Linked DNA regions of Candidatus Thiodictyon syntrophicum. The protein of the gene in region 1 interacts with the protein of each later gene in a pairwise test. Links are inferred from orthologs where the notes say so. Each region holds a gene or a part of one and is shown on either strand. Other genes may lie near its edges. The genes, in order: ligA and leuS.

What was found.
Region 2: the proteins of ligA (region 1) and leuS interact in binary tests that used the Escherichia coli proteins (3 or more experiments, as listed by UniProt). The link is inferred for Candidatus Thiodictyon syntrophicum from one-to-one orthologs.

What each region holds. Positions count from the first base shown.
Region 1 is NZ_CP020370.1:5,520,753-5,526,903, forward strand. Bases 936-3,981 are described here. They hold ligA (NAD-dependent DNA ligase LigA), read right to left. Parts: upstream 3,582-3,981; coding sequence 1,290-3,581; downstream 936-1,289. Other genes in these bases: THSYN_RS23410 (carbonic anhydrase), read right to left, coding at 936-984; THSYN_RS23415 (segregation and condensation protein A), read right to left, coding at 984-1,268; THSYN_RS23425 (cell division protein ZipA C-terminal FtsZ-binding domain-containing protein), read right to left, coding at 3,578-3,981. Outside these bases: THSYN_RS23405 (P-II family nitrogen regulator), read right to left, coding at 1-100; more of THSYN_RS23410, read right to left, coding at 184-935; more of THSYN_RS23425, read right to left, coding at 3,982-4,285; lipoyl(octanoyl) transferase LipB, read right to left, coding at 4,757-5,401; THSYN_RS36755 (hypothetical protein), read right to left, coding at 5,524-5,649; THSYN_RS23435 (YbeD family protein), read right to left, coding at 5,709-6,002; THSYN_RS23440 (aminotransferase class IV), read right to left, coding at 5,995-6,151. UniProt on the Escherichia coli protein: DNA ligase that catalyzes the formation of phosphodiester linkages between 5'-phosphoryl and 3'-hydroxyl groups in double-stranded DNA using NAD as a coenzyme and as the energy source for the reaction.
Region 2 is NZ_CP020370.1:6,598,002-6,604,271, forward strand. The notes cover bases 2,908-6,072. They hold leuS (leucine--tRNA ligase), read right to left. Parts: upstream 5,730-6,072; coding sequence 3,108-5,729; downstream 2,908-3,107. Other genes in these bases: THSYN_RS28250 (LPS-assembly lipoprotein LptE), read right to left, coding at 2,908-3,124; dusA (tRNA dihydrouridine(20/20a) synthase DusA), read left to right, coding at 5,975-6,072. Outside these bases: THSYN_RS28230 (efflux RND transporter permease subunit), read left to right, coding at 1-470; elongation factor P-like protein EfpL, read left to right, coding at 575-1,138; THSYN_RS28240 (hypothetical protein), read left to right, coding at 1,209-1,472; holA (DNA polymerase III subunit delta), read right to left, coding at 1,524-2,555; more of THSYN_RS28250, read right to left, coding at 2,597-2,907; more of dusA, read left to right, coding at 6,073-6,270.

The DNA.
Region 1 (6,151 bases):
TGACCTCGATGGCGGTCATGCCGGTGATGCCGGTGGCGGACAGGGCCTCCCGGACGTCGTCGAGCTTAAATGGCTTGATAATCGCTTCGACCTTCTTCATGGGGTACTCCGCTGGGGGGTCAGAACTGGTAAAGCCTGTGAGTATAGTTTCCGGCCCCGGAGAAGAACAGACTGCGCGTGCCCTCAGTGCGGCAGCGAGACAAAGACCGGACGGCCGTTGAGCGGCTGCGCCGGGCGGGCATTGCCCCCGGTCGCGCGCGCGATGCGCCCGATCAGCTCCGGCGCCAACTCCACCGGCGCGGCCAGGATGAACCAGGTGACCGGCTCGCTGCAGGGCGGGTTGGCGAACGACCCGGTGTAGCGGTAATAGCCCCTGTCCGGCGGGAGCAACAGCAACGCATTGATGCCCAACTGCCGGTAGTTGACCCGCTCTCCGGCCCGCAGCGGCAGGCGCTCGGCGATGCGCACCAGGGCGCTGTTGGGGTGCGGCCCGGGTTGGATCGGGACCACCACGACCGCGTGCCGGCCATCCCGATCGAGGTGCACCAGATGGATCTCCGCCGCCGCCGCCACCCCGTTGATCAGGGTCTCCCCGGGGACATGAAAATGCAGTGCCGTCAGGTTGTAGCTCAGGCCGCCGACGCGCAGTTCGCTCCCCGGCTGGATCAGGACATTGACCCCGCGACCGTCGTTGACCGCGTCCAGGGGTTGGGAGCGATACCGCGGCTGGAGCGGCTCGTAGGGGATCGGCTGGACCGTACGGATGTCGATCGGTGACTGCCGCTGGCCCGTGCGGCAGGCAGCGAAGCCGGGCGACAGGTCCGCCCACCGGGCCGGCCCGGTCGCGCCCTGATAGGACCAGGCGGCGGCGGATGGCGGGGCGGCCAGGGCCCGACCGCCCAGGGGCGCCGCCAGGCCGACGGCGAGCAACAGGGGCACCAAGGCCCGGCCGACAGAGTGGACGTATGAGCGGGTCGGCATCATCAGTTCGCCTTGCGCTTCAGGCCAGCCATCGGCACCAGTTCGACCGCCTGCGGTTCGTCCGTGAAGTGGGGGCGTTCCCCGCCGCGGCCCTGGAGTTGCGCCAGGCCCCGCTCCCGGGCCGCGATCAGCAGCAGACAGTGGCGCACGTCCTCAATGGTGGCGTCACGCAGCGGGTGGCGCATCCCGGGCGCCGGGGTCAGATCCCGGATGATCGCCGACAGGGTCTTACGCATCGCGATCAGGATCTGCTGCTCTTCGGTCAGGTCGTTGGGCGGTGCGGTCATGTGCGTTCCTCAGGTGGTGGGCTAGGTGTCGGCGATCAATCGAGCCAGTTGCTCCTCGGTCATGATCGGCACGCCGAGTTCTTGCGCCTTGTTAAGTTTGGACCCGGCCGCCGCTCCCGCCAACAGAAAATCCGTGGCCGTGGAGACGCTGCCCGTGACCTTGGCCCCCAGCGACTCCAGTTCAGCCTTGAACGCGTCGCGCGGGCGGCTCAGGGTGCCGGTGATGACAAAGGTCTTGCCGGCCAGCGGCCGGGCCTGGGACCCCGCCGGGGACCCGGGAGTGACCGCCGCGGCGGGCCAGCGGATGCCGGCCGCAATCAAACGCTCGATCGCCTCGCGGTTATAGGCCTGGGCGAAGAATCCGACCAGATGCGCGGCGACCACCGGTCCCACCCCCTCCACCAGGCCGGCGCCGGCCCCAACCAGGTCCGCGGGCAGGGCCCCGCGCAGCCGCTCCAGGGTCCCGCAGGCCGCGCCCAGGGCTGCGGCGGCGGCGCGATTGAGTCCGGGGATCTGTTGAGCCGCCAGCCATTCACCCAGGTCGGGAGTCGCCTGCGCGTCCGGGCTCGCGAGCAGCCACGCCTGGAGCGCCTGCGCCGCCGCGGGTCCGACCCCGCGCACCCCGCGCGTGGGCAGGAAGTCCGCCTCGCGCGCCGCCATCAGCGCCGCCAGTGAGTCGAAGTGCGCGGCCAGGGCCGCCGCCGTTGCCTCACCCACCTCGCGAATGCCGAGCGCGAAGATGAAGCGGGCAAAGCTGGTCTCACGGCTGCGCGCCAGGGCCGCGATGAGATTCTCCGCGGACTTGTCGCCCATCCGCTCCAGGGCGGCCAACTGCCCCTGGGTGAGCCGATAGAGGTCGGCCGGTTCCTGGACCAGGCCCCGCTCGACCAGTTGATCGATCAGCTTCTCGCCCAGGCCCTCGATATCCATCGCCTTGCGGGAGGCGAAGTGGCGAATCGCCTCCTTGCGCTGCGCCGGGCAATAGAGCCCGCCGCTGCAGCGCGCCACCGCCTCGCCCGCCGGGCGGATCACATCGGCGCCGCACACCGGACACCGGGCCGGCAACACCACTGACTGGGCGTCCGGGGGCCGCCGCTCGGGCAGGACCCGCACGATCTCCGGGATCACATCCCCGGCCCGGCGCACCGAGACACTATCGCCGATCCGCACGTCCTTGCGCTCCACCTCGTCCATATTGTGCAGGGTGGCGTTGGCCACCGTCACGCCGCCCACGGCGACGGGCGTCAGGCGCGCGACCGGGGTCAGGGCCCCGGTGCGGCCCACCTGAAACTCCACCGCCTCCACCACCGTCAACGCCTCCTGCGCCGGGAACTTGCGGGCGATGGCCCAGCGCGGGTGGTGAATGGTCGCCCCCAGGGCGGCCTGATCCGGGATACGATCCAGCTTGAAGACCACCCCGTCGATATCGTAGCCCAGGGACTCCCGGCGGCGACCCAGGTCGTCGAAATAGTCCCGGCAGCCCGTAAGCCCGGTCACCTGCCGCAGTTCCCGGGAGATCGGCACCCCCCAGCCGGCGAGGCGCTGGAGCATGGCGAACTGGCTCGCGCCGGGGTCCGCGCTGGTCTCGCCCCAGCCATAGCAGCAGAAACGCAGCGGGCGGGCGGCGGTCATGCGGGGGTCGAGCTGGCGCAGACTGCCGGCGGCGGCGTTGCGCGGGTTGGCGAAAATCTTATCGCCGCGCGCCAGGGCCTCCGCGTTCATCCGCGCGAAGCCCGCATGGGGCAGATAGACCTCACCGCGGACCTCCAGCACCGCCGGATAGTCATCGCCCAGCAGACGCAGCGGCACCCCCTGGATGGTGCGCACATTCGCGGTGATGTCCTCGCCGGTGGTCCCATCGCCGCGGGTGGCGGCCTGGACCAGGGCGCCCTGCTCGAAGCGGATGCTCACCGCCAGGCCGTCGAGCTTGGGTTCGGCGGTGAAGGCCGCCTCCCCGGTCGCCGCGAGCCCGCTGCGCACCCGGCGATGGAACTCCGCCAGGTCGGCGTCGTCCATCGCATTGTCGAGCGAGATCATCGGCAGGCGGTGCCGGACCTGGGTGAACTCCGGCCGCGGCGCCGCCCCCACCCGCTGGGTGGGTGAGTCCGGGGTCACCAGGTCCGGGTGGCGCGACTCCAGGTCCACGAGTTCCCGGAACAGGCGGTCGTAGTCCCCGTCCGGAATATCCGGATCATCGAGAACGTAATACCGGTGGTTGTGGTAGCGTAACTGCCCGCGCAATGCCGCGGCACGGGCCCGGGCCGCGGCCTCGGCGCCAGCCGGCGACCCGGTGTCGGGACCGCCCGCGGTCACCGCCGTGCGGCCCTCGCAAAGCGCGCCTCATTGGCCAGGACCGACTTGCGCAGTTCCTCCTCCTTGCGGACCGTGAGCGGTCGGCGGGTCTCGTCGAGCACATCGCCGCCCAAGGTCGTGGCGAGCTTGCGCGCGGTGGCGATCATCTCCTCCAGGATGGTCAGGTCCTCCGGTCGGCCGTCGAGTTGCGCGAACAGCATCATCCCCGGGGTGTTGAAGCCCTCCATGTCGTCGAAGGGGAAGGTGCCGGGCTTCACCATGTTGGCCATGCTGAAATAGACCCGGGTGCCGTCGTCGAATTCGTCCAGGCAGTGGAAGATGTCCATGTCGCCGGGGCGCAGTCCGCAGGACTCGGCCACCTCCAGGAGGTCCAGCCCCGGAAACTCACCATAGCGCTTGGCAACGCTCAGTTGGAGCAACAGCGGGGCCGGGACGCCCTCGTCCGGGGCCGCGTCGGCGCGCGCCGCCGGGGCCTGGGGCCGGTCGCCCTCGTCCTCCGGGTCGGGGTCGTCCACGTGGTCGCGGGCGTGCCGGCCCTGGGGCTCGCGCCCGCCGGGACCCGCGGCCTCATGCGTATCGTCCTCGTCGTCGCCATCGTCCGACCCCTCCTCATCGGGACCGCGACTGCGTTCCCAGAGGTATAGGGCGAGGATCAGGATGGCTCCCAGGACGATCAGGATCAGTCTGACGGTAGTGGCGTCCATTCATGCTCAACGCGATGGTTAAAGAGAAGATCGGGCAGCCCGGAGTATAACCCGGGCGCCCTGTTTATGGGCACAGGCACGCACCGGGGCGGCCCCCCGCACCCCGCTCCCGGCGGACCAGCGGCGCCGGCCGCAGCCCTCGCGGGTCCGCCCTGTGCGGTACAACCATAGCAGATCGCATCGGGGAGATCCCGAAGCGCCTGAGCGCGCGGCACAGGATGTCATACTCCGGGACGCCGCGGCCGGTTCAGGCCGCGTGCGGCGCGGTTCGGCAAGGGCGGTCTGTGGCATGGGCGTCTCCCGGGGCGGTGGCGGTCATGGACATAGCCTGGAACGGGTCCCGACGGTCGCAGGCCCGCAGTCCAAGGCGCGAGTACCGCCGGGTGGAAAGGCGCGGGTCAATAGCCGAACCGGTAAACCTGAATCCGGCATCCCCGGATTGCTCTTTCTGGGAAAAAGCCGCCCGGGGATTCAGGCCCGCGGCGCGCCCAAGGCCGCCAGGGCGCTGCGAAGTCCGCACCCCAACTCGGCCGCGAGCGCGCCCAGGTCCGCGGGCGGGCGCAGGTCGGCGACCCGCGTGACCGCCAGCCCCGGATAGCCGCAGGGATTGATACGCCCGAAGGGCTCCAGGTCGAGGTCGACGTTCAATGCCAGCCCGTGGTAGCTGCACCCCTGACGCACGCGCAACCCGAGGGACGCGATCTTGGCCCCGTCCACATAGACCCCCGGGGCATCGGCACGCGCAACGGCGACGATCCCGCGGGTGGCCAGCAGGTCGATCACCGCCTGCTCCAGGAGTTGGACCAGGCGCTTGACCCCGATCCCGCCGCGATGCAGATCAAAGAGCACATAGGCGATGAGTTGGCCGGGTCCGTGGTAGGTCACCTGGCCGCCGCGGTCGGTGCGGATGACCGGGATCGTGCCGGGATCGAGCAGGTGCTCGGGGCGCCCGGCCTGACCCAAGGTGAAGACCGGCGGGTGCTCCAGGAGCCAGATCTCGTCCGGAGTCGCCGCGTCGCGCGCCGCGGTGAAGGCGCGCATCGCCTCCCAGGTGGCCTGATAGTCCTGCAGACCGCTTAGGCGGCGCAGGATCAGGGTGGGGGACGGGACGGGCATCGCGGCCTCCGGGGTGGGATCCCGACCGAAGTCATTGTCGTTGTTCGGGCCGGACGGGGCATTCGCCCCGTCCGAAACGTTTTCCGTGGACCTGCCGAATGGTGGCGACGCCCGACGTAGCATCAAACGTTCGGGACGGGGTGAATACCCCGTCCCGCCCTGGCACCGTTGACGTTGTCGTTGTCGTTGTCGTTGTCGTAATCGAGGTTATCGTAGTGCCCCGGATTCTCTCGCACCCCAAGTTGCATCGCCTCTCCGATTACGACAACGACAACGATTGTGTTTAACTTTGATTGTTGACTCCTTACTAAAGGGCCCAGACGACCTGCTCGTGGGCGGACAGGTCCCGGTAGATGGCATTGAGTTGGGCACGGTTCTGGGCCACGAAGGTGACGGTGACCGCGAGCCACTTGCCGCCGCTGCTCACGCGGGCGCTGATGGCGGTTTCGTCGAGTTCCGGGGCGTGGCGGCGCATGATGGCGAGCACCACGGACTGGAAGTCCGCGTCGGCCCGTCCCATGGCCTTGATCGCATAGCGGCGGGGGAAGTACCGGGGCTTCTCCTTGGCGGCGTTGGGCGCCCAGAGCGACGGGTTAAGCACAGCCGCGGCGCACCCGCGCCTTGTAGTCCTGGTAGAGGGCGTCCATGCGTCGCCACAGGGGTCCCGGCACGCCGCCCCCCACGGGGACGACATCCAGACGGGTGACCGGCAGGACCTCGCGGGTGGAACTGGTGATCCAGATCTCCTGC
Region 2 (6,270 bases), 1.1 Mb from region 1 along the record:
TGGCGGTGGTACTCACCCTGCTGATGATCCAGCTCCAGAGCTTCTCACGCACCCTGATGGTGCTCCTGACCGCACCGCTCGGGCTGATCGGCGTCACCGCCGGCCTGCTGATGTTCGGACTGCCGTTCGGCTTCGTCGCCATGCTCGGGACCATTGCACTCTCCGGCATCATCATGCGCAACTCCATCATCCTGGTCGACCAGATCGAACAGGACCGGGCGGCCGGCGCATCCCCGCGCGACGCCATCATCGGGGCCACGACCCGGCGTTTCCGCCCCATCGTCCTGACCGCCGCCGCCGCCGTGCTCGGCATGATCCCGCTCGCCCACAGCGCCTTCTTCGGTCCCATGGCGGTCGCCATGATGGGCGGCATCCTGGTCGCCACCGCCCTGACGCTCGGATTTCTGCCGGCCCTTTATGCCGCCTGGTTCCGGGTGCCGCGGGCGGCGGCCGACCCCGCCGCGCACTAGCCATCAGCTCTGATCGCACCCACCAACGGGGACATGGCCCCGGGGCGCCCCCGCGCCTGTATGATGCGCCCTCAGAATCCTTTAACCGGTTGGCAAGTGAGCACATGAAAGCCAGTGAGATCAAGAAGGGAAGCGTCATCGAGGTCGACGGCGCGGTCGTCTATATCACGGAACTCCAGGTCCAGACCGCGTCGTCGCGCAGCGGCAACACGCTCTACAAGGTGCGGGGGCGCAACGTCGTCAACCGCCAGAAGTTTCAGGGCAGTTTCAAGGGCGACGAGCAGGTGCAGACGGTCGACTTCGAGCGGCGCGCCGTGCAGTTCCTGTACCGTGAGAGCGACGGTTGTACCTTCATGGACCGCGACACCTTCGAGCAGCACGGCTTCGACCTGGAGGCCCTGGAGTCCGAACTGCCCTACCTGACCGAGGGCCTGGAGGGGATCTTCGCCCTGGTGGTCGACGGGGTGGCGGTCGGCATCGAGTTGCCCGCCACGGTGATCCTTGAGGTCATGGACTGTGCCCCCGCCATCAAGGGCGCCTCGGCCTCCGCCCGCAACAAGCCGGCGACCCTGAGCACGGGGCTGGTGGTGCAGGTACCCGAGTACCTGGCGGCGGGTGAGGTCATCAAGGTCAATACGGTGTCCGGCGAGTTCATGTCGCGGGCCTGAGACGCGGGCCAGATTGTCGCATCCTTATTGTATTTCTTGGTGTCTTGGCGCGAGCAACTGCCGGATTTGGATGAAGCCTGACACCTGCACCGCCATGCGCCGCCTGATCGCGCAGATCCGGGCAGCGATCCCCTTCGAGGATCCGCGCTCGCGGGCCTGCACTGGTGCCTGCGACGGGTGCTCGCGCAAGCTCCTGGACTTTCTGGAGGGGGAACTGGACGACTGGGAGCGACGACTGGCCGCTGGTGAGAGCCCCAATCTGGGCGAGGTGTCGCGGCTCGCGCGGACCAGCCGGAAGGTTTACGGGGTCTTGGAACGTAACGGTCTGGTTTGATGGACGGTTGGGCTTGCGTTGCTTTGCGGCCCAAGCCCCACCTGCGATCACTCAGCTCGGCGGCGCCGGGAGCCGCAGCCCGCCCGCGGCCAGGGTGTCGGCGATGAAGCCCAGGCGCTGCCAGGCATCGCCAGGGCCTAAGCCCTTGATCGACCGATCGGCCAGGGCGCATTGACGTACCAATGCACGCAGCAGCGTCGGTGACAGGCGGCGCAGGGCGCCCTCGACGGACTCCAGGCGCTGGCGCGGGATGCGGTGCTGCGCCAAGACCTGGGAGGCCGAGCCCTGCTGCGCCTTGGCCCAGGCGGCCTGGGCCAGCATCCGCAGATCCCGCGCCAGGACCCACAGTACCAGGGTCGCCGCGACCCCCTCCGCCCGCAGGACCGCCAGCACCCGCTGCACGCGTGCCCGATCCCCGGCCACCGCCGCGTCGGTCAGGGCGTAGAGGTCGAAGCGGGCGCTGTCCGCCAGGGTCCCCAGCAGGTCCTCCACGGCCAGGGCGCCCGGGTCACGCAGCAATTTGAGCTTTTCGATCTCCTGGACCGCGGCCAGTTGATTGCCCTCGACCCGCTCCGCCAGCAGCTCCGCCACCCCGCGCCCCGGTGCGAATCCGGCCGCCCTAAGGCGCAGACCCAGCCACTGGAGCAGCTCCCGCTCCTTGAGCGGCCACACCTGCACGATGGTGCCGACCGCCTCCACCGCCCGCGCCCACTGGGTCTCCAACTCCTTGCGGTCCAGCCCGGGGGCCGTCATCAACAGCAGGTTGTCGGGGCAGGGCCGCGCGCAGTAGGCGCGCACCGCGGCGCCGCCGTCGCGGCCGAGCTTGGCGGTGCCGATGCGCAGATCGATGAGCTTACGCGCGCAGAACAGCGACATGGCGTCGGCACTGGCCCCCAGGGCGCCCCAGTCGAAGGCGCCGTCCTGGTCCAGGACCTCACGCTCGTCGAAGCCGGCCGTGCGCGCCCGCGCGCGGATCAGGCGGGCGGCCTCACCGAGTTGGTAGGGCTCGTCGCCGCAGATCAGATAGACCGGGGACAGGCCCGCGGCGAGTTGGTCCGGGAGTTGGGTGAAGCGCAGACGCATGTTGCTGGTTCCAGGATGACCGGGGTCGCCGTCGCCAAACCTCAGCGCAGCAGGGTGGTCCGCAACCGCATCAGGATGCGATCGGCGGCATCGACGGCGAACTCCTGGTAGATCTGCGCCTCTTCGAGCTGCTTGCCCAGGACCTCCACGTCCGGGTTGTCGAAGGTCCGCACCAGGTCCAGTTTTTGTTTCGGTATCCGCACCTTGCCGTCGGCCGTCACGGCCTCGTAGGTGACCAGGTAATGCAGCTCATAGGCCAATACCTTGCCGGCGTCATTGGTCGCGACGACGCGCGAGGAGCGTCCCTCCGCCGTGATGCGCAGGATCAGCTTCGCCTTGTCCGGGCTGGAGGCGAGGGGGACGGTCCCGCCGGCGAGCTGCTCCCGGACGGCCAGCATGACCGGCGAGCCGGTCTCGGGTTGGAGGTAGATGGGCGCCAGGTCGGCCGGGATCTCCAGGGCGCCGCGCAGGTGAAAGCCGCAGCCAGCGAGCGCCGCCACGGGCAGCGCCTGGAGCAGGCTGCGCAGTACCGCCCGTCGGCTCTTCAGTGCCCTAATTGACAACAACATTCACCAGTTTGCCGGGGACCACGATCACCTTGCGGACCCGGACCTCGCTGATTTGCGGGGTAACGCAGCGCGCGTCATCGGTACCCGGCACCCCGACCTGGGTATAGCGGCGCACGCAGTCCGCGGCGAGCGCAGCGGCCTCGACGGCGGCGCGGTCCGCGTCGGCCGCGACCGTCACCTTGCCGCGCAGCTTGCCGTTGACCTGCAGGACATACTCGATGCTGTCCTGGCGCAGCGCCGCCTCGTCCACCGCGGGCCAGGGGGCGTCCAGGATATCCGCGCCGAAACCGAGTTCCTGCCACAGGTGGTGGGTGACGTGGGGGGCGATGGGCGCGAGCAGGCGCAGGCAGATGCTGACCCCTTCGCGCAGCACCGCCTGGGCACCGGGGGAGTCATCCAGTCGGTAGAGCGCGTTGACCATCGTCATGCAACCGGAAACCACGGTGTTGTACTGCTGGCGCTCGTAGTCGAAGAGTGACTTCTTGAGCGCGGCCTGGACCTCCCGGCGGGCGGCGGCGGTCGCGCCGTCCAGGTCCGCGGCCAGGTCCGCGACCGCGGGGGCCGCGCCGATCGGTTGCGCCTTGGCGCTCGCGAGGGTCCAGAGGCGCTTCAGGAACCGGTAGGCCCCCTCCACCCCGTCGTCGTTCCACTCCAGTGACTGGTCCGGCGGCGAGGTGAACATGGTGTAGAGACGCACCGTATCGGCCCCGTAACGCGCGATCAGTGACTCCGGGTCCACCCCGTTGTTCTTCGACTTGGACATCTTCTCGATGCCGCCGAAGAGGACCGGCTGCCCGTCGGCCTTGAGCACCGCATGGAGCATCTTGCCCTTGTCGTCGCGGGTGACCTCCACGTCGGCGGGGTTGAACCACTCCTTGCGCCCGTCCGCGCCGCCCCGGTACCAGGTCTCGGCCACCACCATGCCCTGGGTGAGGAGCCGCGTAAAGGGCTCGTCGCAGTCGACCAGGCCCTCGTCGCGCATCAGCTTGTGGAAGAAGCGGGCGTAGAGCAGGTGCAGCACCGCGTGTTCGATACCGCCGACATACTGGTCCACCGGCAGCCAATAGCGCGCGCGCTCATCGAGCATGGCGGTGGTGCAGTCGCTGGAGCAGAAGCGGGCGTAGTACCAGGACGACTCGAAGAAGGTATCGAAGGTATCGGTTTCTCTGAATTCCCCGTTGGGGAGTTCAGAGAATGAAGGCATTCTTTTCAAGGGGGAACCAGAGCCATCGACGACGACGTCCTCCGGCAGAAGGACCGGGAGATTGGTCTCTGGGCGGACGCCGCCGTCGGGGGTGCGGACCACCGGGATGGGGCAGCCCCAGTAGCGTTGGCGGGAGACGCCCCAATCGCGCAGCCGGAAGTTGACACGTTTCTCGCCCTTTCCCCGCTCTTGAAGCCAGGTCGCGATGGCGTCGCAGGCCTGCGCCGAGGTCAGGCCATCGAAGGGACCCGAGTCCCGCAGTACGCCCTTCTCCACGTAGGCGCAGGCCTCGATCCCGCAGGGGCTGCCGTCAGGCGAGTGGATCACCTGGCGCTTGGGGACGCCGTACTTTTCGGCGAACTCCCAGTCCCGCTGGTCGTGGGCCGGCACCGCCATGACGGCGCCCGTGCCGTAGCCCATGAGGACGAAGTTGGCGGCGAAGATCGGCACCGTCTCATTGGTCACGGGATGGATCGCGTTGAGTCCCAGGGGATAACCGCGCTTCTCCATGGTCTCGATCTCGGCCTCCGAGACCCCGCCCCGGCGACACTCCTCAATGAAGGCGGCGAGCCCCGGGTCGGTCTCGGCGGCCCGTCGCGCCAAGGGGTGCTCGGCGGCGACCGCCATATAGGTCACGCCCATGACGGTGTCCGGGCGGGTGGTATAGATCCCCAGGACCTCAGCGGAACCGGCGAGCCCGAACTCCATGTAGACGCCCTCGGAGCGCCCGATCCAGTTGCGCTGCATGGTGCGCACCTGCTCCGGCCAGCCGGTCAGGCCGTCCAAGGCGTCCAGCAACTCCTGGGCATAGTCGGTGATACGCACCGACCACTGCTCGATCTCGCGCTTTTGGACCGGGGCGCCGGAGCGCCAACCGCGGCCGTCGATCACCTGCTCGTTGGCGAGCACCGTCTGATCGATGGGGTCCCAGTTGACCACGGCGGTGGCGCGGTAGGCCAGCCCCTTCGCCATCAGCCGGGTGAACAGCCACTGCTCCCAGCGGTAGTAGTCCGGGTCGCAGGTGGCCAGTTCCCGGTCCCAGTCGTAGCCGAAGCCTAAGCTGCGCAACTGGCCCTTCATGTAGGCGACATTGGAGCGCGTCCACTGCGACGGCGGGATCCCGTTCTTGATCGCCGCGTTCTCCGCCGGCAGGCCGAAGGCGTCCCAGCCCATCGGCTGGAGGACGTTCTTGCCCTGCATCCGCTGGTAGCGGGCGATCACGTCGCCGATGGTGTAGTTGCGCACATGCCCCATGTGCAGCCGCCCGGAGGGGTAGGGGAACATGGCGAGGCAGTAGAACTTCTCCCGGGCGGGGTCCTCCACCGCCTTGAAGCTCTGGTGTTCGTCCCAAAAAGCCTGGGCCGCGGTCTCGATGCCGCGCGGGTCATAGTCGTGTTGCATGGGTTGGATTCGGGTGGACGCACAGGGGATCGGATGGAATCGGAAGAGCGGCGACAGCATACCGCGCCGGGACGGCCAGGGCGACCCGCGCCCGTGTCAGAACCGGCCGGATCTGCTACCTTTTGCAGCAACCCAAGCCCCAGCCCCGAAGCCACCCATGCAGCCGCGCGAGCGCGGGGGACCTCGGCGCAGCCATCCAACGCGTGCGGGTCACGCTGCCGCTGACCGAGACCCAGGCCCGACCTATGCCCGCCACTCCCCTCGATCGCCGCCTCAGCGTCGCCCCCATGCTGGACTGGACTGACCGGCACTGCCGGTATTTCCTGCGGCTGATCACCAGGCGCACCCTGCTCTACACGGAGATGGTCACCACCGGGGCCCTGATCCACGGCGACCTGGACCGGCACCTGCGCTTCGACCCGGCCGAGCACCCGCTGGCACTGCAACTCGGCGGCTCGGACCCGGGCGAACTGGCCCGGTGCGCCGGCCTGGGGCAGGAGTGGGGCTATGACGAGATCAACCTCAACTGCGGCTGTCCCTC